2 regions of the Peptoniphilus sp. SGI.035 genome follow, and region 2 is predicted to be linked to the other one. Evidence: a T-box and tRNA genes for the amino acid it is inferred to sense, from the RefSeq annotation. Region 2 holds a T-box; the other holds one or more tRNA genes.

Region 1 (16,040 bases), on a different contig from region 2:
CTTTACGGAGGTATTTTAATGGGAAAATTATTAGGACATCAAATAAAAAATCATTTTAAAAACTACTGGTTCATACCAGTTTTACCCCTTGCACTTATAGTGTTTGGATTACTATTTAGTAGTGTTAATTACAATTTAGCAGTGCGTTCACTTATTATTGGCATTACGGCCTTGTCCTTTGGATATTTTGCAGCAGCAGTAACAGTAATAGTTGGCGACTACAATATGTTTTTTGGAGACAGTGCATTATTTTATGAATCAATACCTATTAGTCCTTCAGCAAAGACATTTTCGAGATTTATATATTACTTTGTGATGTTTGCAATTTATACCTTGTATCTTGGAGCAATTTTTGTATTCTTAACATTAGCTGGTACAGAAGTATCGACAATTTCGTGGAGTGAAATATCAAGTGTAATAAATGAAATTGGAACAAAAAATTTATTAATAGCAGCAGGCATAGCAATAATATTCCTATTTAATTGCATTGCGAGAATAGTATTTTCAATAAGTCTTGGAGGTTGCAAGAAACTAAGAAGATTTGGATTTGGCGGTCCAGTTATAGTATTTATAATTCTAGGAATATTAGAAGGATTTGCAACTAAATTGTTAGATACCTTTGATTTCTTCACAAAAATGGAATTATTTATGAACAATGGAGATGTATTTGTTAATTTTAAGGGCATAGGATTTTTAGCACTATTAGCAGTAGAAACTATATTATTTCTCTTTGGAGTGTATTATTTTCACAAAAAAAGAATTTCAGTAAGTTAATAATAATTTTTTAAAGTTCATGGGATTTTCTCGTGAGCTTTTTTTAGTACGATGAGTATATTTCAATGCTGGGGTGCAAATCCCTAAGGTGCATTTGCCGACGAATCCATAGCGATTTGCAAGTTTTACAAGGCGACATCTAAGAAAGAAGAAGTGTATTTATTATGTTGTGAGATGGATATTAAATTAGTCCTACTCGATTTATAAAAAATTAAATATATCTATTTCTAAAATTTTAAATAAGAAATGCAAAAAAAGCAATGTTAACATATTAAAAAAAGCTAACAAGAAAAAGGGGATGTTACCTTGTACTTTTAATATTTGACGAAGTTGCAACTGGTTTTGGAAGAACTGGAAACAGATTTGTAGCAGATTTAGTATTGCCAGATATAATAGTTTTAGGCAAGGCCTTAACTGGCGGATATATTGGCCATGCCGCAACAGTTGCAAACAAAAAAGTTTTCCATGCTTTTTATGACGATGATCCAACTCACGCTCTTATGCACGGTCCTACTTTTATGGGAAATCCTCTTGCCTGTGCTGTTTCACTTCGTGCAATAGAAATTTTTGAAGAAGAAAAATTTATGGACAAGATTAAGAGAATAGAAGAAATTGAAAGAGAAGAAATGGAAGGCTTTACTCATAAAAAAATAGAAGATGTAAGAGTAATGGGTGGCTGTGTATGTATTGAAGTTAAAGACGGAAAGGACATTGAAGGTTTCCAAGAATTTGCCTATGAAAGAGGAGTTTTTGCGAGACCCTTTATAAAGTATATTTACTCCATGGTTCCCTATGTAATTAATGAAGAAGAACTTAGAAAAGTTATGAGGACTATGAAAGAATGGTTTGAAAATAAATAAAATTTTTTAAAATATAAACTCATAAAAAGGCTAAAAGCATGATGAACTAAAATAAAATTGCCATAAAGGCTTTTCACAATAAAAAAATTCATATAGAATTAAATATAATATAAAGGGATAAAACTGAAAGGAATTTAATGATTATTATGATTAAGGCAATTTTATTTGATAAAGATGGGACGCTACTTAAATTTTCTGAAATTTGGGTGGATTCAATTTTAGAATTTTTAAAGGGAAAAAATTTAAGCGAAGATTCAAAGAAAAAACTTTTTAAAAAGATTGGCATAGTGGAAAATAATGAAGTAGAAGAAAACTCTATTCTTTCATCCGAAACTATAAAGGATTTGGCGATTATTTTTTCGGAATACATGGAGGAAAGTGAAGAGGAAATCTACAAAGACATTGATAATTTTCTACTGGAATTTTTAAAAAAGAATAAAGAGGAAATAAAAGAAACCTGCGACCTAAAAAGTTTATTTGCTGACTTAAAAGGCAGGGGGATTCTTATTGGACTTTTCACTTCTGATAATTATAGGCAGGCGAAATTTTCTATGGAGTATTTGGAACTTGATAAATTTATTGATTTTTATGCTGCAGCAGATTTATATAAAAAGAAACCAAGTACAGAAAGCCTAGAAATTTTTAAGGAGAAGTATTCTCTTAAAGACGATGAAATAATTGTTGTTGGAGATTCAAAGGTGGATATGATTTTTGGAAGGGACACCATAAAATTAGGCGTACTATGTGGCACTGGTTCCAGAGAGATGTTAGAAAAATATACTGCTAATATTTCAGAGGACCCAAGAGGAGTTTTAAAATTTTTATAGAGTAAAATAAAAATCAAAATTAAAATTAAAAATTGATAAAAAAATAAGGGCTTCAAGAGCCCTTTTAAAATACAAATTATTATTCAGCTTTTTCTTCAGTTTCAGCAACAGTAGGAACTTCTACAGAAACTTCTTCTCCTTCTTCAGGTTCTTTTTCTTCTGTTGGTTCAACAAGAGTTGCAACAGTTTCTTCAGCGTCGATGTCGATTTTAATATTTTCATCGCCATATATGTCAAGGTCAGCAACAGTTTTAACATCGCCAATTTGCATTTCAACAACATTTACAACAGCTTCAGAAGGAAGGTATTTTGGAAGACAAGTTACTTGTACTTCGTTTAATACTTGGATTAATGAAGATGGTTGAACTTTAACTTCATCTCTACCTTCAAGAACAACAGGAACTTCAACAGTAAGTTCAGTGTTCATATCAACTTCAAATAGGTCAAAGTGAACCATTGCATTTTTAATGTGGTGCATTTGAACTTCTTTGAAAAGAACAGAAGTAGTTTCTCCGTCAACTTCGATTTCAAAAATATTTGAATATCCTTCTTCAGAATAAGCTTTAAGTAAATCTTTTTCAAGACCAGATACTAATTTTGCTTCCTCTCCCTTTGAATAAAGAACTCCAGGAATTTCACCCTTAGCTCTAAGTTTATCAACTTTGTTTTTGCCCTTTGCATCTCTTTTGTTTAAAACTAATTTCATATATACCTCCAAAATTTATTTTATAATACCTGAACCAAGACATACATCGCCTTGATAAAAAACACATACTTGACCAGGTGTAACACCCTTAAGTGATTTTTTCAGTTTAACAACATATTTACCATTATTATTTTCAAGAGTCGCATCTTCATCGCTTGCCCTATATCTTATTTTAACAGATAAATCAATGGGAAGAGAAGGAATTTCTGTAATCCAAAAAATATCTTCAATTTCAAATTCATCCTTATAGAGAGCTGGATTATTAATTCCCTGTGCGACAATTAAAAGATTATTTTTCAAATCTTTGTCGGCAACGAAGAAGGGTTCACCACTTCCAACGCCACCTATGCCAATTCCACGTCTTTGACCAATTGTGTAGTGCATAAGACCAGAATGTTCTCCAATTACATTGCCCTTTTCGTCCACAATTTTGCCAGGCTTAGTAAAAAGAAATTGGTCTAAAAATTCATTAAAATCTCTTTCGCCAATAAAACAAATTCCAGTAGAATCCTTTTTTGAAGCAGTAGAGAGATTATATTTTTTAGCAATGTGCCTTACCTCATCCTTGGTTAAATCGCCAACGGGGAAGAGAGTCTTTGCAAGTGCATCAGACCTAACCCTTGACAAAAAATAAGACTGATCCTTATTAGGATCGACTCCCTTTAAAAGATAAGTTTTACCATTGACATTTTTTGTCCTAGCATAATGACCCATTGCAATATAATCAGCATCAAAATCCATTGCATAGTCGAGGAATGCCTTGAACTTAATCTCAGTATTGCACATTACATCTGGATTGGGAGTTCTGCCCTTTTTGTATTCGCTAAGGAAGTAAGAAAAAACTCTATCTCTATATTCTTTTTCAAAATTGACAGTAAAGTATTTTATGTCAAGTTGTGAACAGACAGAAACTACATCAATGTAATCTTCTCTTGCCGTACACATTCCGTCATCTTCAGCCCAGTTTCTCATAAAAACAGCTGTAACATCATAGCCAGCTTCTTTTAAGAGAATTGCAGACACAGACGAATCCACGCCGCCACTCATTCCGAGAATGACTTTTTTGTTTTTTTGCATCAATACCTCCAATCCACTTAATAACAATACATAATTATACAATAGTTGACTTGAAAAATCTAGACTTATTTAACAAAATACAAGTTCTTAAGGCTTTTTGAGTAAAAAATAAAAAATTTTTTGTGGAATAATATTTGGATAAAAAATATTAGGGCAAAGATAAAACTTTGTGAAAAATATTTGAAAATTAGGGTAAAATTTTATTGACAAAAAAAACTATATGGAGTAGAATTATAGATTTATTTGACAGAATTAAATTTTTATAGTATAATAATCTAGTATTAAAAGTCTTTGGAAGGAATGAGTGTCAAATGAATCAAATGCAATTAATCAAGAAAGAACTTGAAAATCATATTGGAAAGAAAGTTATTGTAAGTGCCAATAAGGGCAGAAAAAAAATTGTTACTCGCAAGGGTGTTTTAAAGGCAATTTATCCAAGTCTTTTTGTACTTGAAGTTTTTAACGGAGAAGAACTTGTAACTGCAAGTTACACATATTCTGACGTACTTACATCAACTGTAAAAGTTACAGTTTTAGACGAAGATGTAAGTTATAAAGACGCAAAGATGATTTCATAAAATATTAGCTGCTTAGGCAGCTTATTTTTTTGCCTAAATTTATGGGAAAATTTTAAAGGAAGATTAAATTTTATAATAAAATCTAAATAAAGCAAAAAGCCTTAATATACATTGATGCAAAAAAATAAATTATGAATTATAATTAATTTGAGGTGTATTATGATTAAAAAGAATGCCTATGCAAAGTTAAATTTATCACTAGACATAATTGGCAAAAGGGAAAATGGATACCACGACATAAAAACTCTAATGGTAATGACAGATCTTTACGATGAGATGAGTTTTTCAAAAAGCAATAAAGTAGAAATATTAACTGATTTTAACTTTGATATAAAAGACAATTTAATTTACAAAGCTTACGAAACCTTAAAAAGTAAAGTTGGATATGACATCCCCTTTAAAATTGAGATAAATAAAAAAATTCCAATCGCAGCAGGGCTTGCTGGCGGCACATCCAATGGTGCAGCTACTTTTTACGCCTTAAACGAATTATATGACTTAAATTTTTCTAAAGATGAGCTAATAGAGATGTCAAAAAGTCTTGGAGCAGATTTTACATATATGATGACTGGTGGAACAAAAATTGCCAGCGGCATTGGTGATATTTTAGAAGATATAAGACCAATATATCTTGAAAATATATTAATCATAAATCCAGGTTATGGCATTTCAACAAAGGACGCCTACAACAAAATAAAGATAGATGATGAGCGAATTGATTTTCACAAAATTTTAGATGCAATTTATAAATTAGACATTGATAAACTAAATTTTCTTCTAAGAAATAAAATGGAAGATGTAGTTTTTAATATGCACAGAGATTTATTGGAGATTAAAAATAAATTAATTGAATTTAACTCTGCGGCACTAATGAGTGGAAGCGGTGCTACCATCTTTGGAATATTTGAAGACAAAAAATCTTTAGAAGAGGCATATTTTTATTTTAGTAAAATTTACAGATATACATATAAAGTGAGAGTAGGTGAAGGCTTTGGCAGTTTTTGACACAGGACCTGGCATTGTAGGTCTATACCAAGAACATCGCGACTTTTTAAATTATTATATTGACGACAAGTTTGAATACTATGGGCTTTACAAAAGGGACGCTGTAAATGAGAGAATTGAATATATAAAAAAATTTTTTAAAAAGGACAAAAAGGTTTATGTCATGGATTTTGACGCCATAAATTATTTTAAAGATTTTAAAAATGCAGAATTTGGAGAAAAATCTCTAAAAAATAAATTTATCGACAGAAAAATCTTATGCCTTTCATCAAAACTTACTTCAGAAGAAAAAACTTTAGATAATTTCACGAAGTCTTATGTAAAGTACCTAAATGTACCCCTCCTTATAAATGCCTCAAATGATGGGATAGCAGATGAAATTGTAAAAAAAATTTGTGGAGAATATTTTCAAGATTTTGATTTTACTGACTACGATTTAATTTTTTTGGCGTCAAGTGGACTTCATCTGAAGAAGGATTTTTTCAAAAAATATTTTAATGGAATAGAAGTTTTTTCAAATACAGATGCTATTTTAGAGGATTATGAATATAAAAAGGAAAATTACATAAGAGATTATTTTTATGTAACAAATTCAAAGAGAGAATTTTATTCAAGAAGTGAAAAATATTTGAGAGAAAAAAATGTTTTAAAGGATGGAGAAATCTTAAATGTATCAAAACTAAAAAGGAAAATAAAAAAAGTCCCAAATAAATGGGACTAATATGTAGCCATGCACCCTATGTCGAAAGTTAACCTCATCCGTTACCCATACAGTTAGCTCAAATTAGGCGACCCTTGCGGCACACAAAAGATCTTACTTAGTGCTGCTTCGATCAAGATCTGACACGGTTCATAAGTTTCTGTTGCGCAGGACCCAATCATCAACACCACTTATATGGGGCAGGCGATAAAATTAAAATCCTAGATAGGGAATTCGGCCCTGCTGTAGCGAATTGCAGGTACAGGACATCGCTAATTTCCCGCTTAGCATGGCGATGGCGGAGAGAGGGGGATTCGAACCCCCGATACATTTTCATGTATACTCGCTTTCCAGGCGGGCTCCTTCAGCCACTCGGACATCTCTCCATAACCTAGAAAGTTATTTTACAGTAGATTTATAAAAATGTCAAGAAGGTGATATATTGAAAACTAAGGATATTGTATTAAGAGAATTAGAAAAAAACAGAGCAAATTATATTTCTGGTCAAGAATTGGCAGAAAAATTAAATATTTCAAGGACAGCAATTTGGAAGGCAATAAATAATTTAAAGAAAAGTGGATTTCAAATTGAATCCCAAACGAAACTTGGCTACAAACTTTTAGAAACAGATGACAAATTATCTGAAGAAGGAATAAGAAAGGGACTTCGTGAAGAATTAAAGGACATAGACATAATTGTATTTGACGAAATTGATTCAACTAACACCGAAGCAAAGCGAAGATTATATTCCAGCGATGTCAAGGATTTTACTGTAATTGTATCAGATATGCAAAAGGGAGGTCGTGGAAGGACGGGCAAAACTTTTGAATCGCCAAAGGGAAGTGGAATTTACTTTAGCATAATTTTACATCCAAAGGAATTTTTTGATTTTTCCTTCTTTGATTTAATTACAGTTAAAGCAGCAGTTTCCGCTCTTCAAGGGATAAAAGAATCTACGGACAAAGAACCTCAAATAAAATGGGTCAATGATTTATTTTTGAAGGGAAAAAAGATTTGTGGCATTTTATCAGAACTCGATGCAGATTTTGAATCAAGAAGCGTCAAATCAGTAATTGTTGGAATAGGAATAAATGTAAACAAACCAAAGGACAATAGTTTCAAAGATTTAAAGGACATTGCAGGCTACATCGAAACTGATGCCATAAGAAATGAAATTTTATCTAGCATCTTAAACGCCTTTTATGAAAATAATTATAAAAAGAAAGACGAAGAAGTCATAGATTATTACAAAAAACATTCACTAGTAATTGGAAAAGAACTATCCTTTGAATTAAATGGCAAAAAATATTCCGCAAGGGGAATCGACATAAACGAAAAGGGAAATTTAATAGTAGACACTGGAGAAGAAAAAATTACCCTTTCAAGTGGCGAAGTTTCCATTAAAGGAGATTTTTATAAAAAGGGCTAACTTTTAAATGATTAAAAATTATAGTATAATTAAGGAAAGTTGAGGAGAAAAGATGAAAAGCCCTTTAAAAAATGAAATCGACAAAATTAAAGATGCAATCTCTTTTGGCATGCCAGGCCACAAGGGCAAGGACTTTTTTGACTTGAACATAAAAAGTGATTTGACAGAGATATTATACACAGATAATCTCCTAAATCCAAAGGGAGCAATAAGGGACTTGCACTTAGAGATAAAAAAATTATTTGGCTCAAAAGAATCCTTTATGACGACAAATGGTTCTACTGGAGCACTTCACATTGCAATTTCTATGGCTACATCTCCTGGAGATAAAATTTTAATACAGAGAAATGCACATAAGTCCATTTACAACGCCCTTATTTTAAATGATTTAGACCCAATTTACTTAAATACAATTTACGACGAAAAGCGTGCCATGTATTTTGGAATAGACCAAGAAGAACTAAGGGATAAAATCAAAAAAAATAATATCAAAGCTTGCGTCCTTGTAAGTCCAAATTATTTTGGCGGAATTTTAAAATTAAAAGAAATAATAAAAATTTTGCACGACAATAATATCGCAGTGATTGTAGACGAAGCCCATGGAGCACATTTATACTTTTCAGACTTAAAAAAATATTCTGCAATAGATGCAGGCGCTGACTTAGTTGTAAATTCAACGCACAAGATGATACCTTCGCTTACACAGACTGCACTAATTCACAGAGGGACAGATAGATTTTCTCACGATGAACTTTTAAAATTTATAAATATTTATAACAGCACTTCGCCATCCTATTTATTTATGCTTTCCATTGAAGCAGGATTAAAATACATGGACGAAGTTGGAAGAATTGAACTAAAAAATAGAATAGAAGATATTAAAAATCTAAAAAGAGAAATAAATTATAATTTAGATCTAAGCCACGACTCTATAATAGCATTAGACCCAATGAAATTTTTATTTAGAATTGGAAATATGAGCGGCGAAGAAATCCTAAAAGACTTTTTAAAAAACAAAAACATTAGACTTGAAATGGGCGATTTATACTACGCCCTTGCCCTAATTTCTCCAATAAATTCTAAAGGTGAAATAGAAAAATTAAGAGATGCAATTTTAAGTTACGATAACAATGACTTTAAAGAGATTTTGCCACTAAAATTTGAAATTCCAAAGAGAAAAATGATGCCAAGGGAAGCATTTTTAGCGAGAGGCGAATACCTTTCATATAAAGAGGCAAAGGGCAGAATTTCTAAAGAGATAATAGCAGCCTATCCACCAGGAGTACCATTAGTGAGTTTTGGCGAGGTCATTGACCCTAAAATTATAGAAAGTATAGACAGATATTTAAACGAAGGAATTGAAATAATAGGACTTCACGAAGATAAAATTGAGGTAGTTAAATGAGCACATTTATTACATTTGAAGGGCCAGACGGGTCTGGAAAATCAACAATTTGCAATTTAATTTATGAAGAACTTTTAAAGAACAAAGTAAAAACAATAAAGACTAGAGAACCAGGCGGCACTAGAATTTCTGAAAAAATAAGAGAAATTATTTTAGACAAAGATTTAAGTGAAATGGACATGAGGACAGAGGCACTTTTATATTCTGCATCACGAGCCCAACACACTTACGAAAAAATAATTCCCGCCTTAAAAAGCGGAATTACAGTTCTCTGCGAAAGATATGTCCTTTCATCCCTAGCCTATCAAGGATACGCAAGGGGACAAAAACTAGAAGACATTTTAAGCATAAATAATTTTGCAACGGGAAGGATAAAACCCGACATTGTATTTATATTTAGAAGTAGGGGAGTAACTCTTCACAGAAAAGACAAATCCTGCTATGACAGATTAGAGAGAGAACCCGACGAATTTCATAAAAAAGTTCGCGACTACTACAACAATTTAGAAAAAGAGGACAATTATTATTTTATAGATGTAAATAAAAGTATAGAAGAAGTTTTTTGCGACTGCATGAAAGTTCTAAAAGAGAGGATGGTTGTGTGAAACTTGTAATCGCAATAGTTCAAGATGAAGATAGCGAAAATTTAATAAAAACTCTTAACAAGAATAATTTTAAAGTTACAAAAGTAAGTTCCACTGGCGGATTTTTAAAATCTGGGAATGTTACAATTATTTCAGGGATTGACGACGAAGACAAGGATAAGTTTATGAAAATTTTAGAAGAAAATTCAAAGACAAGAGAAGTAAAAAGAACTATCCAACCAATTAATATTCCAGGTCAAGCTATGATTCCAGTGCCAATAAGCGTAAAAGTTGGTGGAGCGACAATTTTTGTAGTCGATGTATTTGATTTTAAAAAGTTTTAGGTGATATTATGAAAATGATTATAGCAATAGTGCAAGAGAAATACACAGATGCACTAATAGATAAATTTTTAGACGAAGACATATATGTTACAAGACTAAGTTCAACAGGCGGTTTCTTCAAATCGGGCAATACCACACTTTTGTTAGGTTGTGAAGAAAGTGAACTCGATAGGATTTACGCAATTTTTAAAGAGCTAACTGAACCCGAAGACATTCACATTAAAGAAGGGGACTTCAAAGTTTCTGGAGCCACAATATTTGTAGTTGACTTGGAAGATTCAAAGAGAATTTAATGTTTTTAGAAAACTCAGAAATAATAAATAGCTTAGAAAGAGATTTACAAAACAAATCTTATAGCCACGCATATCTTTTTTGCGGCTCAAAGGGAATAGGAAAGTTTTCTCATGCGAAAAATTTTGCAAGAGCAATATTAAAGGACAATAGCGAAGCCCTTAGATTTTTTAGCGGAATAAAAGAATATGAAGACTCCGACCTTTTTATAGTAAAGGGCAAAAGCATAATAAAAAAAGAAGAAATTGAAGAAATAATCGAAAATTCTTTCTCAAAACCCTATAACAGTAGCCACAAAATTGTAATCATAGACGATTTTGACAAAGTTACAGTAGAAGGACAAAATACACTTTTAAAAACCTTGGAAGAACCTGAGGATTATTTGATTTTAATATTAATATCAAGCACCATAAAAAAAATTCTTCCCACAATCATATCAAGGTGTAGGATTTTAAAATTTGCTGATGTTACAAGAGATAGAATAGAAGACTTTTTAATTAAAAAAAATATTACAGAAAAAAATGCAAAACTTTTTTCACGACTTTCCAATGGGAGTGTGAGCCTTGCCCTTAGATATTACGAAGATCCTGAACTTCTGTCAAAGAGAGAAGATGTAATAAAATTAATTGACAAAATTATAAGGAAGACAGAATTTATTTTTGACGAGATAAATTTTTTCAAGGACAATAAAGAAGATTTTGAAAATATTTTGAACTTTATGCTCACATGGTATATGGACTTAATATATATAAAAAATGGCAGAGAAGAAAAAATTGCAAACATAGACAAAATAGATTTATTAAAATTAGAAGACGTCAGTGTATCGCAAGTAATAAAATCCTATGACGCAATTATAAAGGCACTTGAGCGTCAAGAGAAGAATATAAATTTTGACTTAAATGTAGAAACACTTTTAATTGAATTAGGGGGAATTAGATGATAGAAATAGCTGGAATTAGATTTAAAAGAACTGGCAAAATCTATTATTTTGATCCCATTGATATAGATTTAAAAATTGGCGATTATGTAATAGTAGAAACTGTGCGTGGACTCGAATTTGGCGCAGTAAAACTTTTAAAAAAAGTAGAAGAAGAAAGCATTAAGGGCGAACTTAAACCAGTAATACGAGTTGCAAATCAAGAAGATAAAAATATCAATGTGGAAAATAGAAATAAAGCAAAAGAAGCAATTATAATATGTGAACAAAAGGTAGCAGAACATGGACTCGATATGAAATTAATTTCCTGCGAATACACCTTTGACCGCTCAAAATTATTGTTTTACTTCACATCAGAGGGCAGAGTGGACTTTAGAGAATTAGTAAGAGATCTCGCCTCAATTTTTAAAACTAGAATTGAACTTAGACAAATTGGAGTTCGTGACCAAGCAAAATTCGTCGGTGGACTTGGATGTTGTGGCAGACCAACTTGTTGCTCCACATTTTTAAGCGAATTTTCGCCAGTTTCAATAAAAATGGCAAAGGACCAAAATTTAAGTTTGAACCCTACCAAAATTTCTGGAATTTGCGGCAGGCTTATGTGTTGCCTAAAATACGAACAAGAAGGTTACGAATGTATTAACAAGAAAATGCCAAGAGCAGGCGAAATTGTAAAGACAAGTAGAGGCAAGGCGACAGTAGTTTCCACTTACACAATACAAGAACTTGTGAAAGTTATGTATGAATTTGAAGACGAAAAAGAAACAACCTATTTAGAACTCGATGAAATAAAACGAACTCGCGAGTTTAACAAAACTTTTATAAATGAATCAGTATCACTTAATGTAGAAGAATACGACGAAAGTGAACTTGTAGAATTAGAGAGGGATTAAGGATAAGCGATGCTTATCCTATTATTATGAAAATAAATAATTTTTTAATAAAGATATCAAACAAAATAAATAATTTTTTCAAAAAACATTTTGGAAGAGCAAGAGGGTTTAGACTTATAGTCATTGCTATAATGTCTTTATTTTCAGCTATGTTTTTCTATTACTACATAGAAGACTTTAACATACCAAAGGCACTAGCCTTTATAATATTTGCTTCTTTATTTTTTGTTTTTTACAATTTAGCGGAATTTTTACTTAAAATTATATTTATCCTATTAAAAAGAATTAGGACGAAAAATCTTGCTTTATATGCAATATTAATTTGGGGGATAAAATATTTTTACGACCAATGTCTATACTATGTGGACCTAGAACACTTTGAAATAATATTTATTGCAGTAGCTTTTTTAGTGATCCTTGCTTTTTCAAAGTCCCTAATTAGTTTTACAAAAAATAAAAAGAAAAAAGCACTATTATTTTTAATGCCAAGCATGATTATAATCCTTGCATCACTTTATTTTATGTTTTTCCCAGGATTTGACAGCAGAGAAGTCTATGAATTAAATGGCGAAAAAAATAAAATTGCATCAAAACCAGCAAAATATAAAGTTGAAGTAATAGATTACGAGGGAAACCCCGTAAATTTGCGTGATTACGTAAATTATAGCGGCAACACAAAAAAAGTTAGAGATAAGTTATTTGGAAAAACTTTAAAAGAAACAGAAGTTAAGGGCAGAATTTACGCACCAAAAAATTTGGCGAGAGCGCCACTTTTATTTGTAGTCCATGGCAATCACAGATTTACAACTAAAAATTATTTAGGCTACGATTATCTGGGACATTACCTCGCAGAGAGGGGCATTGCAGTAGTATCTGTGGACCAAAATATGTTAAATGGATTTTTTAAGTTTGGACTTTCCAACGAAAATGACGCAAGAGCAGTCCTCTTACTTGAAAACATAAAAAATATTTTATGGAGAAATAAAACAAAAGATAGCCTGCTATACAATAGATTTGACCCACAAAACATCGCACTACTTGGACATTCTCGTGGCGGAGAAGCGGCAGCAATCGCCTACAACTTTAACCAACTAAATTTTCATCCCGACGATGGAAATATTTCTCACAAATATAACTTTAACATCAAGGGTATAATCACAGTTTCTCCAACTTACGACCAATACGAACCATCAGACAAGAGCATAGTTTTAAAAGACGTAGATTATCTTACAATTGGCGGCAGCGACGATGCTGACGTAGATGGCTTCGAAGGGATGTTGCTCTACGACAATGTATTTTTTTCGGGAGAAAAGGACAACTTTAAATCGGCAATATATCTCGGCTATGCAAATCATGGCAACTTTAATTCACTTTGGGGCGACAGCGACATAGACCCTGCGGAAGGATTTTTCTTAAATGGAAAAGAACTTTTAGACGGAGATGACCAAAGAGAAATTCTTTCTATATACACTCTAAATTTTTTAGAAAACGCCTTTGAAAAAAGTTACAACAGAGAAATCTTTAGAGAAGGTTCAAAAGATTACGGCGACTTGCCAAAGACAAATTACTACAATAGATATATGGATTCAACCTTTATGAAAATCGCAGACTTTGAAGAAGACTATGACTTGACAACCACATCGATAAAGGGCGGGATAATAAATTTTGACAACTTAAATGACATTTATGAAGACAGCCACGAATATGGCGAAAGCTATTCCAACACCACAGCAGTTTTCTTAGATAGCAAAGAAAAATCAAGTTATGGGATGAGATTTACAGAAAAAATACCAACTGGAAAATTTTTGCAATTTGACATAGAAAATTTAAACTATATAGACAATTCAGATTCAGTAGATATAGAAATTCAAGACACTTGGGGCAATGCCGCTTCGCTAAACTTATCAAAATATAAAAACTTGACGCCAATGACAAAATCTTTTATCTACAAAACAGATTATCTCACAGGTGATTATGTAGATAGATACAGCCCCCAAACAGTTTTAATCCCAATGGAAGACTTTAAAAAGAAAAATGACAAGTTAAATATAGAAGAAATAAATAAAATAGAATTTCAAATCAAAGACAACACAAAAATATCAATAGACAACTTGGGAATTTCCAATTAGTTGTTTCAAAAGGAAAAATGAGGGTAACATAAAAGTATGAGTAAAGATGCTTTAAATATAAGCATAGCAAAAGTTACAAAAATAAAATCATGGGAGGTTTTATTATGGGAAAACTAATAAAAAAAATAAACGAACAATATAACTTTGAAATATCCTCAGGATATATTTACTATTCAATGGCAAACTATATGAAAGACAAGGGCATGGACGGATTTGCTCACTTCTTCAACAAACAAGCAGAAGAAGAATTTACACACGCAGAAAAATTGAGACAATTCTTATTTGAAATAGGCTCAAGACCAGAACTTGAAGGAATAGAAAAACCACAAGTAGAATTTGGAAACTTCACAGAAACATTTAAAGCAGCTTATGAACATGAACAAGAAGTAACAAGAAGAATAAACGAACTTGTAGACCTATCACTAGAAGAAAAGGACCGCAGAGTAACATCACTTCTACAATGGTATATTGACGAACAAGTTGAAGAAGAAGATAACTTCAGAGGAATAATCGAAAGACTAGAAAGAATAGATGAAAATTGGGCAGGACTATATATCTTTGACGGAGAACTTGCCAAGAGATAATTTAAAATCAAAAAAGGTACCTTAGGGTATCTTTTTTTATGAAATGCAAAATAAAATAAAAAATAAAAGAAGAAAATATTAAAAAAACGGGCAAAATGCACCACGACAAAAAATGAATTGCAAAAAAACAGCCCTTTTGTTATAATTTTACTTACGGTCGCAAGACCCTTTTCTATTAGCACTAAAAATAACTAAAGCAAAATCAATATTACATAAATATTTCAAAAAAATATCACGCACTTGATTTATGTAATGGAATTGTAATTTTACAAAGGAAATTTCTAGTGTATAATAGAAACATAAGAGGAACATGACAATTTAATAAAGTCGGAATAAGGCGATATTTATTTGTCACCTCTAAGTCGAGATTGTTCAGTCTCGGCGACAAAAGTTTGAGACTTTTGTAGAATCTACAAAATTTTTAAGGAGGTCGAAAGACAAATGAACAAAAAAATTATTTCTCTAGTACTAGCACTAGTAATGGTACTAGGAACATTCACAAGTGTCTTCGCCGCTGAAACAACAACAAAGCCAGAAGCTAAAAAAGCTGAAGCTGGAGAAAAAGTTGAAAAAGTAGTTGGAAAAGATAATAAAATCCAATACATTATCGACAAAAAACTTGTTGAAGGCTACGAAGATGGAACTTACGGACTTGATAAAAATATCAAGAGATCCGAAATCACAAGATTACTTGTACTAGCTAATGGTAATGAAGAATTATCTAAACAACTACAAGGATCAATGAAAATCTACTCTGACGTAGATGCTAAGCACTGGGCAAACGGAGTTATCACAGTTGGAACTACTGTACCATCTGATGCTAACGGAATTGCAATGCTAGCTGGATATCCTGACGGATCATTCAAACCTGAAAACGACGTAACTTATGCTGAATTAGCTAAAATGTTAGTAGTTCT
Region 2 (16,040 bases):
TATTTTGGTCGCCAAAATTATTTTTAAAATTGTCTTCTTTTACATTTATATCTCTATAATCGTCGTTAAAGAAAGTAAACTCAGCAGATTCAATATTGTACCTTTCGAGAAAAGTGTTGTCCACAAATTTTTTTCTTTTGTAAGGGCGATTGTTATCTGAAGAAGAGTTGGACTTTGCTTCCTTTTTAAATTTCTCATAACTTTCGTCAATGTCATTGGGAAGATTTTTGTTAATGTGAAAATACTTTTTGAATAAATATTTTAAAAATTCTAGGTACTTAAATGTGTCTAAGCTTTTAAAAGCATAAATTTCATCTAACATTTCTTCTAAAACTTTTTGAATCTTTGGGAATTTTCCTCTTTCTTTTCTAATGTATCCAATTTTTAACTCTGTTGTTAAAATTATTTTTTGTCTATTCAAGTATTTTAAAATTTCTTCATCGTGAGATTTTTTGAAATCCAAAGTGCCAGGTCTTTCTAAAATCATTTCATGTGAAAAAATATTTTCAATAATTAGTTTTGAAATTTCCCATAAATCTTTTTTATTGTTTAAATTATTTATATATCTTTTGAAAAAGTCATCAATTGTATAAAAATAAAAATATTTCGACGCATAGCCAAGGATTGCAGCTTCGTAGGAGTCCTCTGGTTTTAGCGAGAATTTAAAAATATCGAAGTTATAAAGATCTGAAACAGTCCAAAATATATTTTTTAGTCTATTTTCATCCTTCAAATAAATCAGCTCTTTCAATATTTTTTACAAAGAGAGTGTCTATTACATCTGTAACAATTTCTCTCTCGTAGGAGTCAAAGGTTTTATCTACAATTCCAAGTTCAAGGGAATCTCTAATGTCTAATCCTTTATTCATAAGTTCAATGCTAGAAAGGAGTCCGCGAAGATCAATTGCCTTTGAAGAAATTTCTGAGTTAAGAGATTTCTCTTGCAAGTCCAAAAATAATTTTGTGAAAATTTTTATTGCATTTTTATTTAAATTTGTATTTTCTTTAAACAATTTTTCCAAATCGCTTTCTGATATTGTTGGCATATCAATTACCAAAAATCTTGATACCAAGGCTTCGTTTAAATCACGAGTGCCAATGTAACCGTAATTCATTGTTGCTATAAATCTCGTTGCATCATTTAAATTTAGTCTGCCATAACCAGAAACATCGATAACTCTTCTGTAATCAAGAGTTGAATGCACAACAGAGAGTGCTTCGTTTTTTGCCATATTTATTTCGTCAAATACTGCAAAGCCACCTTGTTCTGCAGCTTCGTAGACTGGTCCTTTTTTTAGGATAACTTCATTATTTTTAAAAGTATCAGAACCAATAAGACTTGAAGGGTCTGATGCAATGTTTAGAGAAATCGTCCAAAGAGGTCTCTTAAAAAGATAGGCAAGATTTTCTGCTAAAACATTTTTGCCCGTTGCCTTTGGTCCAGATAAAAGGATGTTATCGCCAGATAAAATTGCTGCGATTGCCTTCTCCCAAGTTTTTTTGCCATAGTATTTATATTTAATTTTTGGAATTCTATATCTATATTCTTCATTTAATTCATGTTTTTCTATAAATTCATCTACTCCATTGAGTAGATCTTCTGAAACGCCTTGTGAAAGTAAAAACTTTCTCATTTCATCACCTCTAGCATATTATAACAAAAAGAAAAAATTTTATCTTAAATAATAATTTGTAAGAAATTGAAAGATTATTCTATGATATAATGCAATAAAGGAGGATTATTATGGCTTGTGTGTCTAAATCTATAATAAGTTTAATAATAGGTTTTGGATTTTTTGTTGCAATTTTTGCTCTTATAATATTGGCAATAATTGCCTTAATAAAATATATAAAAAACAATAGATGAACTAAAAATTACATATATGACAATGGAAATGTTTTAATCTTACTATAACTTTTTATGATAATTAGTTGTTTTAAATATTTAATTTTACAAGGTTGTAAGATATTGTAAATGTTAGGATTTATAACTAGGTTCAAAATATCAACGATTATTTTTATTAACAAAGAAATATTTTGATTTATAATCTTTTAACATAGTATTATTTAATTAGTTGACTTTACTTTACACGCTAAAGACTTGAACTTATTTTTTCTTGTGGTATAATATTAAAAACTAAAAAAGGCGATAATTGAGAATAGTAATTTTAAAAAGTTTTTTAGAGAGCAGGTGGTTGGTGCAAATCTGTAAACATTTAAAATGAATCCACCTCATAGTCTATGAATTTTTAAGTGAACCATTTGGTTAATTAGGGTGGCAACGCGGGTCTCTCGTCCCTTTAGGGATTGAGGGGCTTTTTTTATTTTAAGGGAGGATTTATGTTAGACATTAAATTTGTAAGAGAAAACCCAGAAGCAGTTAAGGAAAACATCAAAAAGAAATTCCAAGATGAGAAACTTCCACTAGTTGATGAAGTTATAAAAATCGACGAAGAACTTAGAGAAGCAAAAACTAAGGGAGATAATCTTCGTGCAGAAAAAAATCAAACTTCAAAAGAAATAGGAAGCTTTATACAAAAGGGTGAAAAGGATAAAGCCGAAGAAGCTAAAAAAAGAGTTGCTGAAATAAATGAGGAAATCACAGAATTAGAAGCAGTCGAAAGAGATCTTGGCGAAGAACTTAAAAAAAGGATGCAAATTATTCCACAAATGATTGATGATTCAGTGCCAATAGGAAAAGACGACAGTGAAAATGTGGAAATCGAAAGATTTGGTGAACCAGTTATACCGGATTACGAAGTACCCTATCATGTTGATATCATGGAAACCTTTGATGGAATTGATTTAGAGTCAGCTAGAAATACATCAGGAGCAGGATTTTATTATTTAAAGGGCGATATTGCAAGACTTCACTCTGCAATTTTATCCTATGCAAGAGATTTTATGATTGATCGTGGATTTGAATATCACATTCCACCATTTATGATTCGTTCAGATGTTGTTACTGGTGTAATGAGTTTTGCTGAAATGGAAAATATGATGTATAAGATTGAAGGAGAAGACCTTTATCTAATTGGTACATCAGAACACTCAATGATTGGTAAATTTATTAATACAATTACTCCAGAAGAAGATATGCCACTTGCATTAACTTCTTATTCTCCATGTTTTAGAAAAGAAGTTGGAGCTCATGGAATAGAAGAAAGAGGAGTTTATAGAATTCACCAATTTGAAAAGCAAGAGATGGTTGTAATTTGCAAGCCCGAAGATTCAAAGGATTGGTTTGTAAAATTATGGCAAAATACAGTGGACTTCTTCCGCTCATTAGAAATTCCTGTAAGAACTCTTGAATGTTGTTCTGGCGACTTGGCAGATTTAAAGGTAAAATCTCTTGACGTTGAAGCCTTCTCTCCAAGACAAAATAAATACTTTGAAGTTGGATCTTGTTCAAATCTTGGAGATGCACAAGCAAGAAGACTTAATATTAAACTTCGTGGTAAAAATGGAACATATCTTGCACATACTTTGAACAACACAGTTGTTGCACCGCCAAGAATGTTAATTGCCTTCTTAGAAAATCTTCTACAAGAAGATGGCAGTGTAAAAATTCCAAAACCACTTCAAATGTATATGGGCGGAAAGGAAAAGATTGTTCCAAAAAAATAATTTAAGAGAATATTTTTGGGTAATATTAACTTAGATTGTTTTAGGCAAAATAATTTGATATAATTTATTCACTTAGGGGAGTAACTTTTAAATTTTCAGTCGTCATTACGGCATTGCCCGGCTGGAAAGCTTAGTATTAAGTATGTGAGACCGATGTAACAATCGGTCTCTTTTTTTATTTTATATGAAATTATAAGGAGGAATTATGGAAAAAAATTGGTATAATAAGTCGCCAGATGAGACCTTGAAAAATCTCTCGACAACAAAAGAGAAGGGACTATCTCATGAAGAAGCTGAAAACAGATTGCAAGAGTATGGAGAAAATGCACTTGAGGCAGAAAAGAAAAAATCCTTTGGAGAAAAGCTAAAGGAGCAAATCCTAGACCCAATGATAATTATTTTAATTGCAGCAGCAATTGTATCTGTTTTTGTAGGAGAAGCCCTTGATGCTGGAATTATCATTGCAATTGTAATTGTAAATGCCTTTCTTTCAATTTATCAAGAGGGAAAAGCAGAAGAAGCCATTGAAGCACTACAAAAGATGTCTTCGCCAAAGGCAAAGGTAATAAGAGATGGCGAACATGAAGAAGTTGATTCAAATAAATTAGTTCCAGGAGATATTATTGTCCTTGAAACAGGAGATATTGTTCCAGCAGATTTAAGGCTTATAGAATCATCAAATTTAAAAGTCGACGAATCATCACTTACTGGAGAATCTGTTGCTGTGGAGAAACACTATGACGCAATATATAGTGGAAAAATGGAAATTGGAGATAGAGAAAACTTAGCTTATTCTTCAACAATTGTAACTTACGGTAGAGGAATGGGAGTAGTTATTGAAACTGGACACAATACAGAGATTGGCAAGATTGCAACTTCAATTGCAACGGTAGGAGAAGAACAAACACCCTTGCAAAGAAAACTTGCAAAACTTTCAAAAACTCTTGGCATTTTGGTAATAGTAATCTGTGCAGTTGTAATGGCTGTTGGACTTTTATATAAACATGATCCACTAGATATGTTTATGACAGCAATTTCACTTGCAGTTGCAGCCGTGCCTGAAGGCTTACCTGCCATAGTAACAATTGTACTTTCAATTGGCATGGGCAAGATGGCAGAAAAAAATGCCATTGTCAAAAAACTTTTGGCAGTTGAAACTCTTGGAACAACTACAGTAATTTGTTCCGACAAAACTGGTACTCTAACGCAAAATGAAATGACAGTTGTAAAAGTTTTTACCGACGGAAATGTTTATGATGTTTCAGGAACTGGCTATGTACCAGAAGGAGATGTAACTAAAAAAGAAGAGGTAGTTACAATAGAAGATGATGAAAACTTAAAAATTTTATCATCAATTGCAGCTCTTACTAATGATGCAAAATTAAAGGTGAAGGGCAGCGAAGCATCCATTACAGGAGATCCAACTGAAGGGGCGCTCCTTACTTTTGCAGAAAAAGCAGGAAATGGATTAGAAAATCTTTATAAAAAATTTGATAGGCTGGAAGAAATTCCCTTTGATTCAGATAGAAAGATGATGACAACTTTTCATGACAAAATTTTTGACGAAATCACATCTTTTACAAAGGGTGCACCTGATGTAGTATTAGATAGATGTAGTAAAATTTTAATTGGCGGAGAAGAAGTTGAACTAGACGATAAACTTAAAAAAGAAGTTTTAGATAAAAATTCAGAATTTGCAAGATCCGCTCTTAGATGTTTAGGTTATGCTTATAGAAAACACAAAACTCTTCCAAGTGAACTTACATCTGAAGTTGTTGAAAAGGATATGGTCTTCGTTGGACTTACTGGAATGATTGACCCATCAAGACCAGAAGTTAAGGATGCAATAAAAGAATGTAGAAGCGCAGGTATAAGACCAATTATGATCACAGGCGATTATCTTGAAACAGGTCTTGCAATTGCAAAGGACCTTGGTATTGTAAAATCAGATGATGAAGCAATAATGGGTAGAGAATTAAATGAAATGTCTGAAGCAGAACTTCGAGAAATAGTAAAGAAAAAATCTGTCTTTACGAGAGTTTCTCCAGAAAACAAAGTTCAAATAGTAACCGCCTTGAAACAAAATGGACATATAGCAGCTATGACAGGCGATGGTGTAAATGACGCACCAGCAATTAAAAAGGCAGACATTGGCATTGCAATGGGAATTACAGGGACAGATGTCGCTAAAAACACAGCGGAAGTAATTTTGACAGATGACAACTTTGCAACTATTGTAAATGCAGTTGAAGAAGGACGAATTATTTATTCTAATATAAAAAAATTTGTGGCATATTTACTTTCATGCAACATGGGAGAAGTGTTAATAGTTTTAATTTCTATATTGATGAACTTGCCAGTGCCGCTTATTCCAATTCAACTTCTTTGGCTTAATCTTGTAACAGATTCTTTTCCAGCCTTAGCTCTTGGAGTTGAAAGAGGAGAAGCTGACATAATGAAGGAAAAACCGCGCGACCCTGACGAACCAATCCTAGACACAGAAATAAAAATAACAGTTGCAATTCAATCTATTGCAATAACAGTTGCAACACTTCTTGCATATTTTATTGGCTTAAAATGGTATGGATTAGGTGAAGGACTTCACCACGCAAGGACAATGGCATTTTCATCACTAATAATTTGTGAACTTCTTAGATCCTATACGGCAAGATCAATAGACAAGACTGTTTTTGAAATTGGAGTATTCACAAATAAAAAATTAGTAATGGCAACAGCATTTTCTTTCTTATTGATGCTAGTAGTAATCTATGTGCCAGTGTTAAACGATGCCTTTGGACTAATGGATTTAGGACCAAGAGAAATTGCAGTAGTGCTTGGCTCAGCAGTAATACCACTTTTAGCAGGAGAAATCCAAAAGAAAGTAAGATTTAGGAAAAATAAATAATTTATTATTAAATAAAATATATAATGAAAAGCCGACATTGAAATTTAAGAGGTCAACTTAAAATTTTGTCGGCATTTTTATTTTAAAATCTGTAAATAGAATTTTTATAATGTTTAAAAATTTTTAGCCTTTTTTATTGAAAATTTTAAATATCTTGACAAAATAAATACACGAGGTTAAAGTGTAGATATAAAATATATACACTTTAGATAAAAGGAGTTTGAGAAATTTATGAAAAAAGATTTAAAAATTTATATTGGAGTTTCATTTATTCTTCCATACATAATGGGATTTGCAATTTATTACTGCAAATTAAACAATATAAATACAAATATTTATCCTCTATTTCAAATGTTTATGCCATTTCTTGGTGTAGTAGCCTTATTGTACAGTGAGGATAAGAGTATTTTGAAGAATAGTGTAATTAAAATTTATATAATTACAAGTCTTATTTTATTTGCATTTTCAATAATAAATATTTTTTCTTCTAATTTTAATACAAGCTTTTCAGATTTTATAATCTTGATATCTGCGATTCCAATGATTATATGTATTTCAACTATGGATAAAAATCTTAAAAGAAAATTATGTTTAGACAATCCAAATAAGAAAACAACATTGTTAATTTGTCTAGTTTTTATAATTATTTATTTTCTAAGATTATTTTTGGGAGGTATATTACAGGGAGAAACAAGAGAGATAATAAAAATCTTAAATATTAATAGTGTAAAAATTCTTGTTTCAATTTTTATTTTTTCTTTTTTAAATATCGTGCCTTTTATAGGCGAAGAATATGGTTGGAGAGCATATTTAGCACCAAGGCTAAAGGAAATTTATGGATATAAAAAATCTATTCTGATTACGGGCTTTATTTGGGGGATATGGCATTTACCACTTAATCTTTTCTACTATTCCGATGGTCAGTTAGCATCACAGATTTATTCAATACTTGGGCAAATTGTATTTTGTACATTTTTTGGAATATTTTTAACTTATGCTTATAATAAAACAAAATCTATTTGGGCTCCTGTTATGATACACTACTTAAACAACAATTTGGCATTATTATTTATTACAGATATTTCCAAGGATATTTTTTCTGGTCAACATTATGATTTAAAAGGATTTTTATTTACAAGTATAAGTTCAATTATATTTTTTGGAATCTTTATATTTTTTAATCACGTTAAAGATGAAAGCCTTTGGGAGAAATCGGTATTTGAAAACATAAAAGAAGACTAATTTTTAGTTTTTTTACCTAAATAATAATTAAAATAAATTAAAATAGTTTTAGCATAGAAAAAATGTATAATAAATTTAGGGGTTAATTATTGAATTATGAAAGGAGATATAATTATGAAAAAGAGAGATTTGACAAAGTTTAAAACTCCACATACATATGCGATTATATTTTTCGTGGTAGTTTTATCTTGGATTCTTACCTTTTTAATTCCTGCTGGTAAGTTTTCAACTCATGAAGTTGAATATGAAAATGCAAATGGAGAAATTAGTTCAAGAACTGTATTGCAAACTGAAACATTTAGGTACATGCATCCACTAGACAAAAAATTTTTATCTGAAAATTTAAGTAAGTTATTTGAAGATAAAGAAGCGCTAGAAGAACATGAAATTGACGAAGATGGTTTTGCTCTACTTTTAAAAGAGCCAGCAGATTCTTGGACGGTAGAAAGCTTAGCTGAAGTTGGATTAACAGATGATACTTTATATGAAATTTATGGAGAAGATTTCTATGACACTTCAGTTAAATTAAATAAAACTGCAACTGTATGGGGTACAGAGGACTTCAATGGTTTTGGTTTTCTAAACTTTTTATTTGAAGGTTTAGTATCAGGTGACAAGTATGGATCAGCAGTTGGTATAATTGCTTTACTACTTGTTGTTGGGGGAGCCTTTGGAATTATAATGAATACTGGAGCAATTGATGCTGGTATTTATGCAGTAATAGACAAGACAAAGGGACTTGAAAAATTTGCAATTCCCATTTTATTTTATTTATTCTCACTTGGTGGAGCTACATTTGGAATGAGTGAAGAAGTTATACCATTTTCTATGGTCATGGTTCCCTTTGTAATAGCCCTTGGTTACGATTCAATTGTCGCTGTAACAGTTACCTTTGTTGCATCTCAACTTGGAAATGCAGTTTCATGGATGAGTCCATTCTCAGTTGCAATTGCACAAGGTATTGCAGGTATTCCTGTACTTTCAGGGGCTGGATTTAGACTTATATGTTGGGTAGTAGTTACAGGACTTGGTGCAGCTTATACAATGTTATATGCACAAAAAATTTACAAAGATCCTAGAAAATCTGTAACTTATGAAAATGACAATAAATTTAGACTAAAATTACAAGAAGATACATCTGCAAAAGAATTTAAACTTGGTCACAAGATTATATTATTAGAAATGCTTGCAGTTTTAATTTGGATTGTTTGGGGAGTTATGAAAAAGAGTTACTATATTCCAGAAATAGCATCTCAATTCTTCGTAATGGGTCTTGTTGGAGGTATAACAGCAGTTATATTTAAGCTAAACAACATGACAATTAATGATATGGCTTCAAGTTTTCAATCAGGAGCAGCTGACCTTGCAGGCACAGCAGTTGTAGTTGGTATGGCAAAAGGAATATTAATTGTACTAGGCGGCAGTGATGCAAATAGTTTTTCAGCATTAAATACAATACTTTATTCTGTGGGCAATGCCTTTTCAGGTGTACCTAAGACTTTAGCTGCCATAGGAATGTATTTATTCCAATCACTATTTAACTTAGTAGTAACATCAAATTCTGGACAAGCTGCTCTTACAATGCCAATAATGGCTCCACTTGCAGACCTTGTTGGACTTTCTAGACAAATTGCAGTACTTGCTTATCAAATGGGTGCAGGATTTATGGACGCCTTTACCCCAGTATCTGCAAGTTTAATTGGAGTACTAGGTGTTGCAGGAATTGATTGGTCTAAATGGGCAAAATTTCAAATAAAAATGCAAACCTTCTTCTTTATTATAGGCTCAGTAATACTTATTATTGCCGTAGCAATTAATTTTCAATAGGAAGTGGAATATGATAAAAATAATTAGAAATGTAAAAGTTTATACTCCAAAAAACATTGGCAAAAAAGATGTGTTAATACTTGGAGATAAGATTGCTTCAGTAGAAGATAAAATTGATATAAACATTTCCTCAATGGAGGTTGAAGAAATAAAGGGAGAGGGCAAAATTTTAACTCCAGGATTTATTGACTGTCACGTTCACATTTTAGGTGGTGGAGGCGAAGGAGGTTTTAAGACAAGAACTCCTGAAATAAATCTTACAACTTTAACTACAGCAGGTGTTACAACAGTTGTTGGAACACTTGGAACAGATGGAGTATGTAGAGATATAGAGTCACTACTTGCAAAAGCACGTGGACTTGAAGAAGAAGGAATAACATCATATATTTATACTGGTTCCTATCAAGTGCCTACTCCAACTTTAACAGGAGATATTATGAAGGATATAATGTCAATTGATAAGATAATAGGAGCAGGAGAAATTGCACTTTCAGATCATAGATCATCACAACCAACCTTCGAAGAATTTATTAGACTTGCTGCAAATGTGAGAGTGGCTGGCATGCTTTCAGGAAAAGCTGGAATAATAAATATCCACATGGGTGATGGAAAGAAAAACTTAGATTATTTAAACAGAGCAGTAGATGAAACTGAACTTCCAATTACACAATTTTTGCCAACACATTGTGGTAGAAATAAGGAGCTTTTTGAAGAAAGTATAAAGTACATGAAACGCGGTGGATATTGTGACTTTACTGGAGCGGATGACCCCGATTTGTGGGAAAGAGAGTATGGAGAAGTTAGAATATCAAAGGCAATTAAAAGAATAATAGAAGAAAATATATCCCTAGATAATTTCACATTTACATCTGATGGACAGGGAAGCTTTCCAATGTTTAACGAGAAAAATGAATATATTGGACTTGGCATGGGAAAATCAAGCTGTCTTTTAGAAGCAATAAAAGAATGTGTATTTAAAGAAGATATACCACTTGAAATTGCACTTCGAGGAGTAACATCAAATCCTGCAAGAATTTTATCATTAACTAATAAGGGAAAGATAAACAAAGGATTTGATGCTGACATTAATTTGCTTGACGAAGAAACATTAGATATTGATACAGTAATTGCAAAGGGTAGGATTATGTTAAGAGATAAATTGCCAATAGTATTTGGAACCTTTGAAGAAAATAAATAAATTTAGAAAGCCACGATTAATTTCGAGGGTTTTTATGCATAAATTCCTTTATTTATGTTATAATTCTAAAAAACTTTAAGGGGTGAAAAGATGATTAAAAATTTAAAAAAGACCTTTCCCTATACTATTCCAATATTTATTTCTTTTTTATTTATAGGAATTTCTTTTGGGATATTCACTTCATCAAAGGGATATGCACCATGGGTTGCTCCACTTACTTCAGTTGTGATTTTCTCAGGATCAATTCAATTTGTTGTAGTTGAGGCAATGTATGCTGGCATGAATTTACTTTCTTTTGTTTTAATTGTTGCAATGATGAATATTAGACATTTCTTTTATGCACTTACTTGTCTTACAAAGTTTAGAGACATGAGTGAAGGCAAGAGAATTTATTCAAATTATGCCCTTTGTGATGAAGCTTATTCAATGATAATGGGCGTTCCTGTGCCCGATGATATGAAAGAAGAAGATTTTTATTTTTCCATAATAATTTTACTTCAAGCATACTGGTTTTTGGCTACGACACTTGGCGGAATTCTTGGAAATTTTGTAAAGACAGAAATTTTAGGAATAGATTTTATACTTACGGCTTTATTTTTAGTAATCTATTTAAGCCAGTGGAATCAAACGACTGACCACTTTCCTGCTATTATTGGAGTTGTGGCTTCGGGGTTTTCATTAATTATCTTTGGAGAAAATTTTATTCTTCCAGCGATGATTATAATCTTAATCTTTTTATACATCGACTTTAAGAAAAAAGGGGAGGAAATATAAATGCTTAAATATATTTTTATCGCAGGTTTAATAACTGCGATGGCGAGATTTCTTCCTGGAATAATTTTTAGAAAGAGAAAACTAACAACTTTTATTGAATATCTTGGAGAAAAACTTCCCTACTCATTAATGGGGCTTCTCCTCGTATTTTGTATTAGAAAAGTTAATTTTTTAAACCCTACAGAAGTAATACCTGTTGCAACATCCTTTGCAGTGATAATTTTAAGTTTCAAATTTATTAAAAACTTTTTTTTGTCCATTGCACTAGGAACGGCATTGTATATGGGATTTTTATATTTAATTTAGTTTTAAAACTGTCCTTATGGGCAGTTATTTTTTTGCAATTTTTATTGACAAAGGCATTTATAGGATATATACTGTAAATATAAAATATATACAGTATATATTAAGAATTTTGGTGATGATATGAAAATAATTATTTCAAATGACAGTGGTCTTCCAATTTATGAACAAATAAAAAATCAAATCAAGGCTCAAATTGTATCAGGAGATTTATACGCTGATGAACCGCTTCCTGGTATGAGAACTCTTGCCAGCGATTTAAAGGTTTCTGTTATAACTACAAAACGTGCTTATAACGACTTGGAGCAAGAAGGCTATATTTATTCTATGCCAGGTAAGGGCTCCTTTGTTAAAAAATTAAATGAAGAAGTTGTTAGAGAAAATGCTATGGCTGAAATTGAAAAACATTTTACTGATGCTATGACTGTTGCGAAAGCTGCAGGAATAAGTTTAGATGAGTTACAAGAAATTTTAAAGACCTTAGACGAGGTGGACTGATTATGAAAAGTATAGAAATAAAGAATTTAAAAAAAGATTTTAAGGATTTTGAACTAGATATTGACAGTTTAGACATACCAGAGGGTGCAGTTATTGGACTTATTGGCGAAAATGGTGCAGGTAAGACAACTCTTTTAAAATGTATTTTAGATTTATATAAATATGGTGGCGATATAAAAGTTTTTGGCGAAAAAATTCATAAAGAATCTTTTGAAAGAATTGGAGTAGTTTTGTCAAATTCCTTTTTTAACGAAAGTTTTAAAGTTAAAGATGTAGTTGACATATTAAAAGTTGCCTACAAAAATTTTGACGAAAAACTTTTTTATGAGCTTGCAGATAAATTTAAGATGCCAAGGGACAAAAAATTAAAGGAACTTTCCACAGGAAATTTAATGAAATTAAAAATAATTTCTGCAATTTGCCACAATCCAGAACTTTTGATTCTTGATGAACCAACATCTGGTCTTGACCCAGTTATTCGTGACGAGATAATTGAGTTTTTATTTAACTATATGCGTGATGGCAATAAGACAATATTATTTTCTTCACACATTTTATCTGACATTGAAAAAATTGCAGACTATATAATTTATATTCACGATGGAAAAATTATTCTATACGATGAGAAGGATGCTCTTATAGAAAAATATGGAATTTTAAAAACTTCTGAAGAAAATTTAGAGAAATATGGCGATTTTATTTTGAAATTGAGAAAAAATAAATATTCCACAGAAGCTTTGATTAAAAATGTAGAAGTCTTTAAAGAATTTTATCCTAATGAGGTTGTTGACAAAGTAAATGTAGAGGACATAATGATATTTTTGTCAAGAGGTGCAAAATGAAAGCAGTTTTATATAATGATTTTAAACTGGTAAAGAAAATTGCAATCCCATTTACAATATTTATTGGAGTCATACTTGCCATAAGTTTATTTACTACTGGAGAAATTTCTAATAGAATTTTCGTTCAGTGGGCATTTACTATGATATTTATCATGAGAACTCAAATTATCTTTGGGGATAAATTTAATGATTTTGAAAAATTTATTACTATGCCAGTTTCCATAGAAGACTATTCTATCGCTAAAATAATAAAAAATTTTGTAATATTTTCTATTACCTCTATTATTTTTTGGGTTGGATTAATTATTAGCAATCAAGAAGTCAAAGTATCAATTTTAAATATATACCTAAATATATTTATTGCTTTAGACTTTTTGAGTCTAAGTTTAAGTCATATTTTATACGCAAAACTCCAAAAAGGAATTGTGATTTTATTTTACGGCCTATTAGTAATAGGATTTGGCATAGCTACCGCAATGGGATACGGAGCTTATTATGATTATTTAATAGATTACAAATCAATATTTATAATTGCTTCTGTAATAATTTTCGTCTTATCCCTATGGGCAGATTATAAATACTCAACAAAAAACATTAGAGAGGGGCAAATAATATGAAAATACTTTTATTAAATGATTTTAAAATTAGAAAAAAGTTTATTATTGTTTATTTCATATTTATAGGAATAATTTTTGCTTTAAAAAGTCTTGGACTTTTCTCAGAGGAATTTTCTTTCTTTGCAGACAAAGCCTTTGCAGTATTATTTATGTCAGCCCTCCTAATTCACTATGTCCTATATATAATATCCAGCGAAGGAATGATATTGGACAAGAGCAAGCCTTACCTTTTGACACTTGGTGCATCAAGGAGAGACCTAATAAATGTAAAATTTCTAAAGGTTCTTATTATTTTTATAATAGATTCAATATTAGTTTTTTACATCATGCAAGAGGTTGAAATAAATGGCATGGACTTTAACCTAGGATTTTTTATTGTGCTATTTTTAATGGCCTATTACCTTATAAGTATTCCAATCTATCTTTACTTTGGGCAAACAAGTGGTGTGGGAACAATGTTTACATCATCGCCTGCGCTTCTTCCTATATTAGATAAGTTTGGAAAAAATCCAACAGGATTTTTTATTGGAATAATTAAAGGAAGCAGCAACTTAGTCTTATCCTTATCTTTAATTATTTTCATTATAATAATTTATGCCGCAGCTAGAATAATAGCGGAGAAAAAAGATTTTTAAATATTAATAGACTCAAAGGACTTTTGATTTCAAGAGTCCTTTTTAATTTCAAAATTTATAAAATAAAAAGTTTACCATCTTTGTGCCATTTAATCTAATTTGTGATAGAATAAAAACTGAATTTATTAAGGAGGAAAAAGAAAAATGGAAACAAATTCAAGTTTTTTAGAAAAGACTTTTTCTCTTACTGAGAGAAAGACAAATGCCAAGACAGAGTTTTTGGCAGGACTTACAACTTTTATGACAATGTCATATATATTAGTTGTAAATCCAAATATGTTATCAGAAACTGGAATGGACAAGGGTGGAGTTTTCACTGCGACTATTTTATCGTCAATTATTGCAATGCTCTTTATGGGATTATTTGCAAACTTGCCCTTTGCACTTTCAGCAGGAATGGGGCTTAATGCTTTCTTCACTTATACAGTAGTTTTAAGCATGGGTCACGATTGGTCCTACGCACTTACTGCGGTATTTTTGGAAGGTGTTATTTTCATAATTATGAGTTTATTTAATATTCGTGAAGCAATATTTACATCAATACCCATGTCATTAAAAAATGCAGTGTCAGTTGGTATAGGACTTTTTATAACTTTAGTTGGACTAATATCTTCGGGAATGATTGTAAATAACGATGCAACATTAATTTCACTTGGAGAAATTGCAACAAGACCTTCAGTTGTATTTATAGTTTCCTTAATGGTTATGGCATTTTTGACAGCTAAAAATGTCAAGGGAGCACTTTTATATGGAATAGTAACAGGAACAATTCTTGCACTTATTTTAGGAGTTACTCATCTTCCTGATGGATTACTATTTTCACTTCCACCATCAATATCAAGCGTTGCCTTTAAACTTCACTGGGGAGATTTATTTACTTTTGATATGTTCTCTGTAATGTTTACATTTTTATTCGTAGACTTATTTGATACTGTGGGTACTTTAACTGGAGTTGCGACAAAAGCAGGATTAATAGACGAAGAAGGAAATTTGCCAGGAGTTGGTCGTGCCCTTTTATCTGATGCCATAGGTACAGTTGTGGGAGCACTTCTTGGAACAAGTACAGTTACAACTTTTGTTGAATCTGCATCAGGAGTAGCAGACGGTGGTAGAACTGGACTTACATCTCTATCATGTGCTTTCTTTTTCCTATTATCGCTATTTTTATTTCCAATCTTTTCAATTGTGCCAGCACAAGCAACATCTGCAGCTCTTGTAATGGTTGGACTTTTTATGATTAGCCCAATTAATCAAATAAAATTAGATGATTTCACAGAATCTGTGCCAGCATTTTTAACAATGGTTACAATGCCCTTTGCTTACTCAATTGCAGAAGGAATTTCTGTTGGAATGATTTCTTACGTAATTTTAAAAGTAGCAACAGGTCGTGGAAAAGAAGTATCACCTGTAATGTATATCTTGGCAATTATATTTACTCTAAGATATTTAAGACCAATTTTGCCATTTTAATAAAGTAAGGGACTTTAGCGTTTTAGATGCTAAAGTCTTTTTTATTTGATAAAATATTTTAAGGTATTTTTTAGGTGTAAAGAAAAGAACTTAAAGACAAGT

Evidence for each region. The T-box of region 2 lies ahead of serS (serine--tRNA ligase). A T-box ahead of a tRNA ligase gene usually reads a tRNA of that ligase, here a tRNA-Ser.
Region 1: it has a tRNA-Ser gene. The T-box ahead of serS (serine--tRNA ligase) is inferred to sense a tRNA for this amino acid. The anticodon was not compared.

The regions. Positions count from the first base shown of each region.
Region 1 is NZ_JBNPOJ010000003.1:10,390-26,429, reverse strand. It holds gene ACQRC6_RS02335 (ABC transporter ATP-binding protein) at 1-19, shown strand, start outside; gene ACQRC6_RS02330 (hypothetical protein) at 19-774, shown strand; gene ACQRC6_RS02325 (aminotransferase class III-fold pyridoxal phosphate-dependent enzyme) at 1,092-1,634, shown strand; gene ACQRC6_RS02320 (HAD family hydrolase) at 1,772-2,461, shown strand; gene ACQRC6_RS02315 (50S ribosomal protein L25) at 2,541-3,167, opposite strand; gene mnmA (tRNA 2-thiouridine(34) synthase MnmA) at 3,183-4,244, opposite strand; gene ACQRC6_RS02305 (Veg family protein) at 4,556-4,822, shown strand; gene ispE (4-(cytidine 5'-diphospho)-2-C-methyl-D-erythritol kinase) at 4,982-5,827, shown strand; gene ACQRC6_RS02295 (hypothetical protein) at 5,805-6,548, shown strand; RNA gene ffs (signal recognition particle sRNA large type) at 6,556-6,820, opposite strand; tRNA gene ACQRC6_RS02285 (tRNA-Ser) at 6,824-6,913, opposite strand; gene ACQRC6_RS02280 (biotin--[acetyl-CoA-carboxylase] ligase) at 6,970-7,956, shown strand; gene ACQRC6_RS02275 (aminotransferase class I/II-fold pyridoxal phosphate-dependent enzyme) at 8,009-9,361, shown strand; gene tmk (dTMP kinase) at 9,358-9,966, shown strand; gene ACQRC6_RS02265 (cyclic-di-AMP receptor) at 9,963-10,289, shown strand; gene ACQRC6_RS02260 (cyclic-di-AMP receptor) at 10,298-10,582, shown strand; gene ACQRC6_RS02255 (ATP-binding protein) at 10,582-11,520, shown strand; gene ACQRC6_RS02250 (PSP1 domain-containing protein) at 11,517-12,410, shown strand; gene ACQRC6_RS02245 (MFS transporter) at 12,542-14,539, shown strand; gene ACQRC6_RS02240 (ferritin) at 14,644-15,123, shown strand; gene ACQRC6_RS02235 (S-layer homology domain-containing protein) at 15,565-16,040, shown strand, end outside.
Region 2 is NZ_JBNPOJ010000009.1:42,508-58,547, forward strand. It holds gene ACQRC6_RS05825 (hypothetical protein) at 1-733, opposite strand, end outside; gene ACQRC6_RS05830 (AAA family ATPase) at 723-1,634, opposite strand; gene ACQRC6_RS05835 (hypothetical protein) at 1,745-1,867, shown strand; T-box leader at 2,141-2,303, shown strand; gene serS (serine--tRNA ligase) at 2,341-3,627, shown strand; gene ACQRC6_RS05845 (calcium-translocating P-type ATPase, SERCA-type) at 3,833-6,532, shown strand; gene ACQRC6_RS05850 (CPBP family intramembrane glutamic endopeptidase) at 6,764-7,774, shown strand; gene yfcC (putative basic amino acid antiporter YfcC) at 7,889-9,601, shown strand; gene iadA (beta-aspartyl-peptidase) at 9,612-10,799, shown strand; gene ACQRC6_RS05865 (AzlC family ABC transporter permease) at 10,890-11,573, shown strand; gene ACQRC6_RS05870 (branched-chain amino acid transporter permease) at 11,574-11,879, shown strand; gene ACQRC6_RS05875 (GntR family transcriptional regulator) at 12,000-12,374, shown strand; gene ACQRC6_RS05880 (ABC transporter ATP-binding protein) at 12,377-13,216, shown strand; gene ACQRC6_RS05885 (hypothetical protein) at 13,213-13,833, shown strand; gene ACQRC6_RS05890 (ABC-2 transporter permease) at 13,830-14,468, shown strand; gene ACQRC6_RS05895 (NCS2 family permease) at 14,613-15,938, shown strand.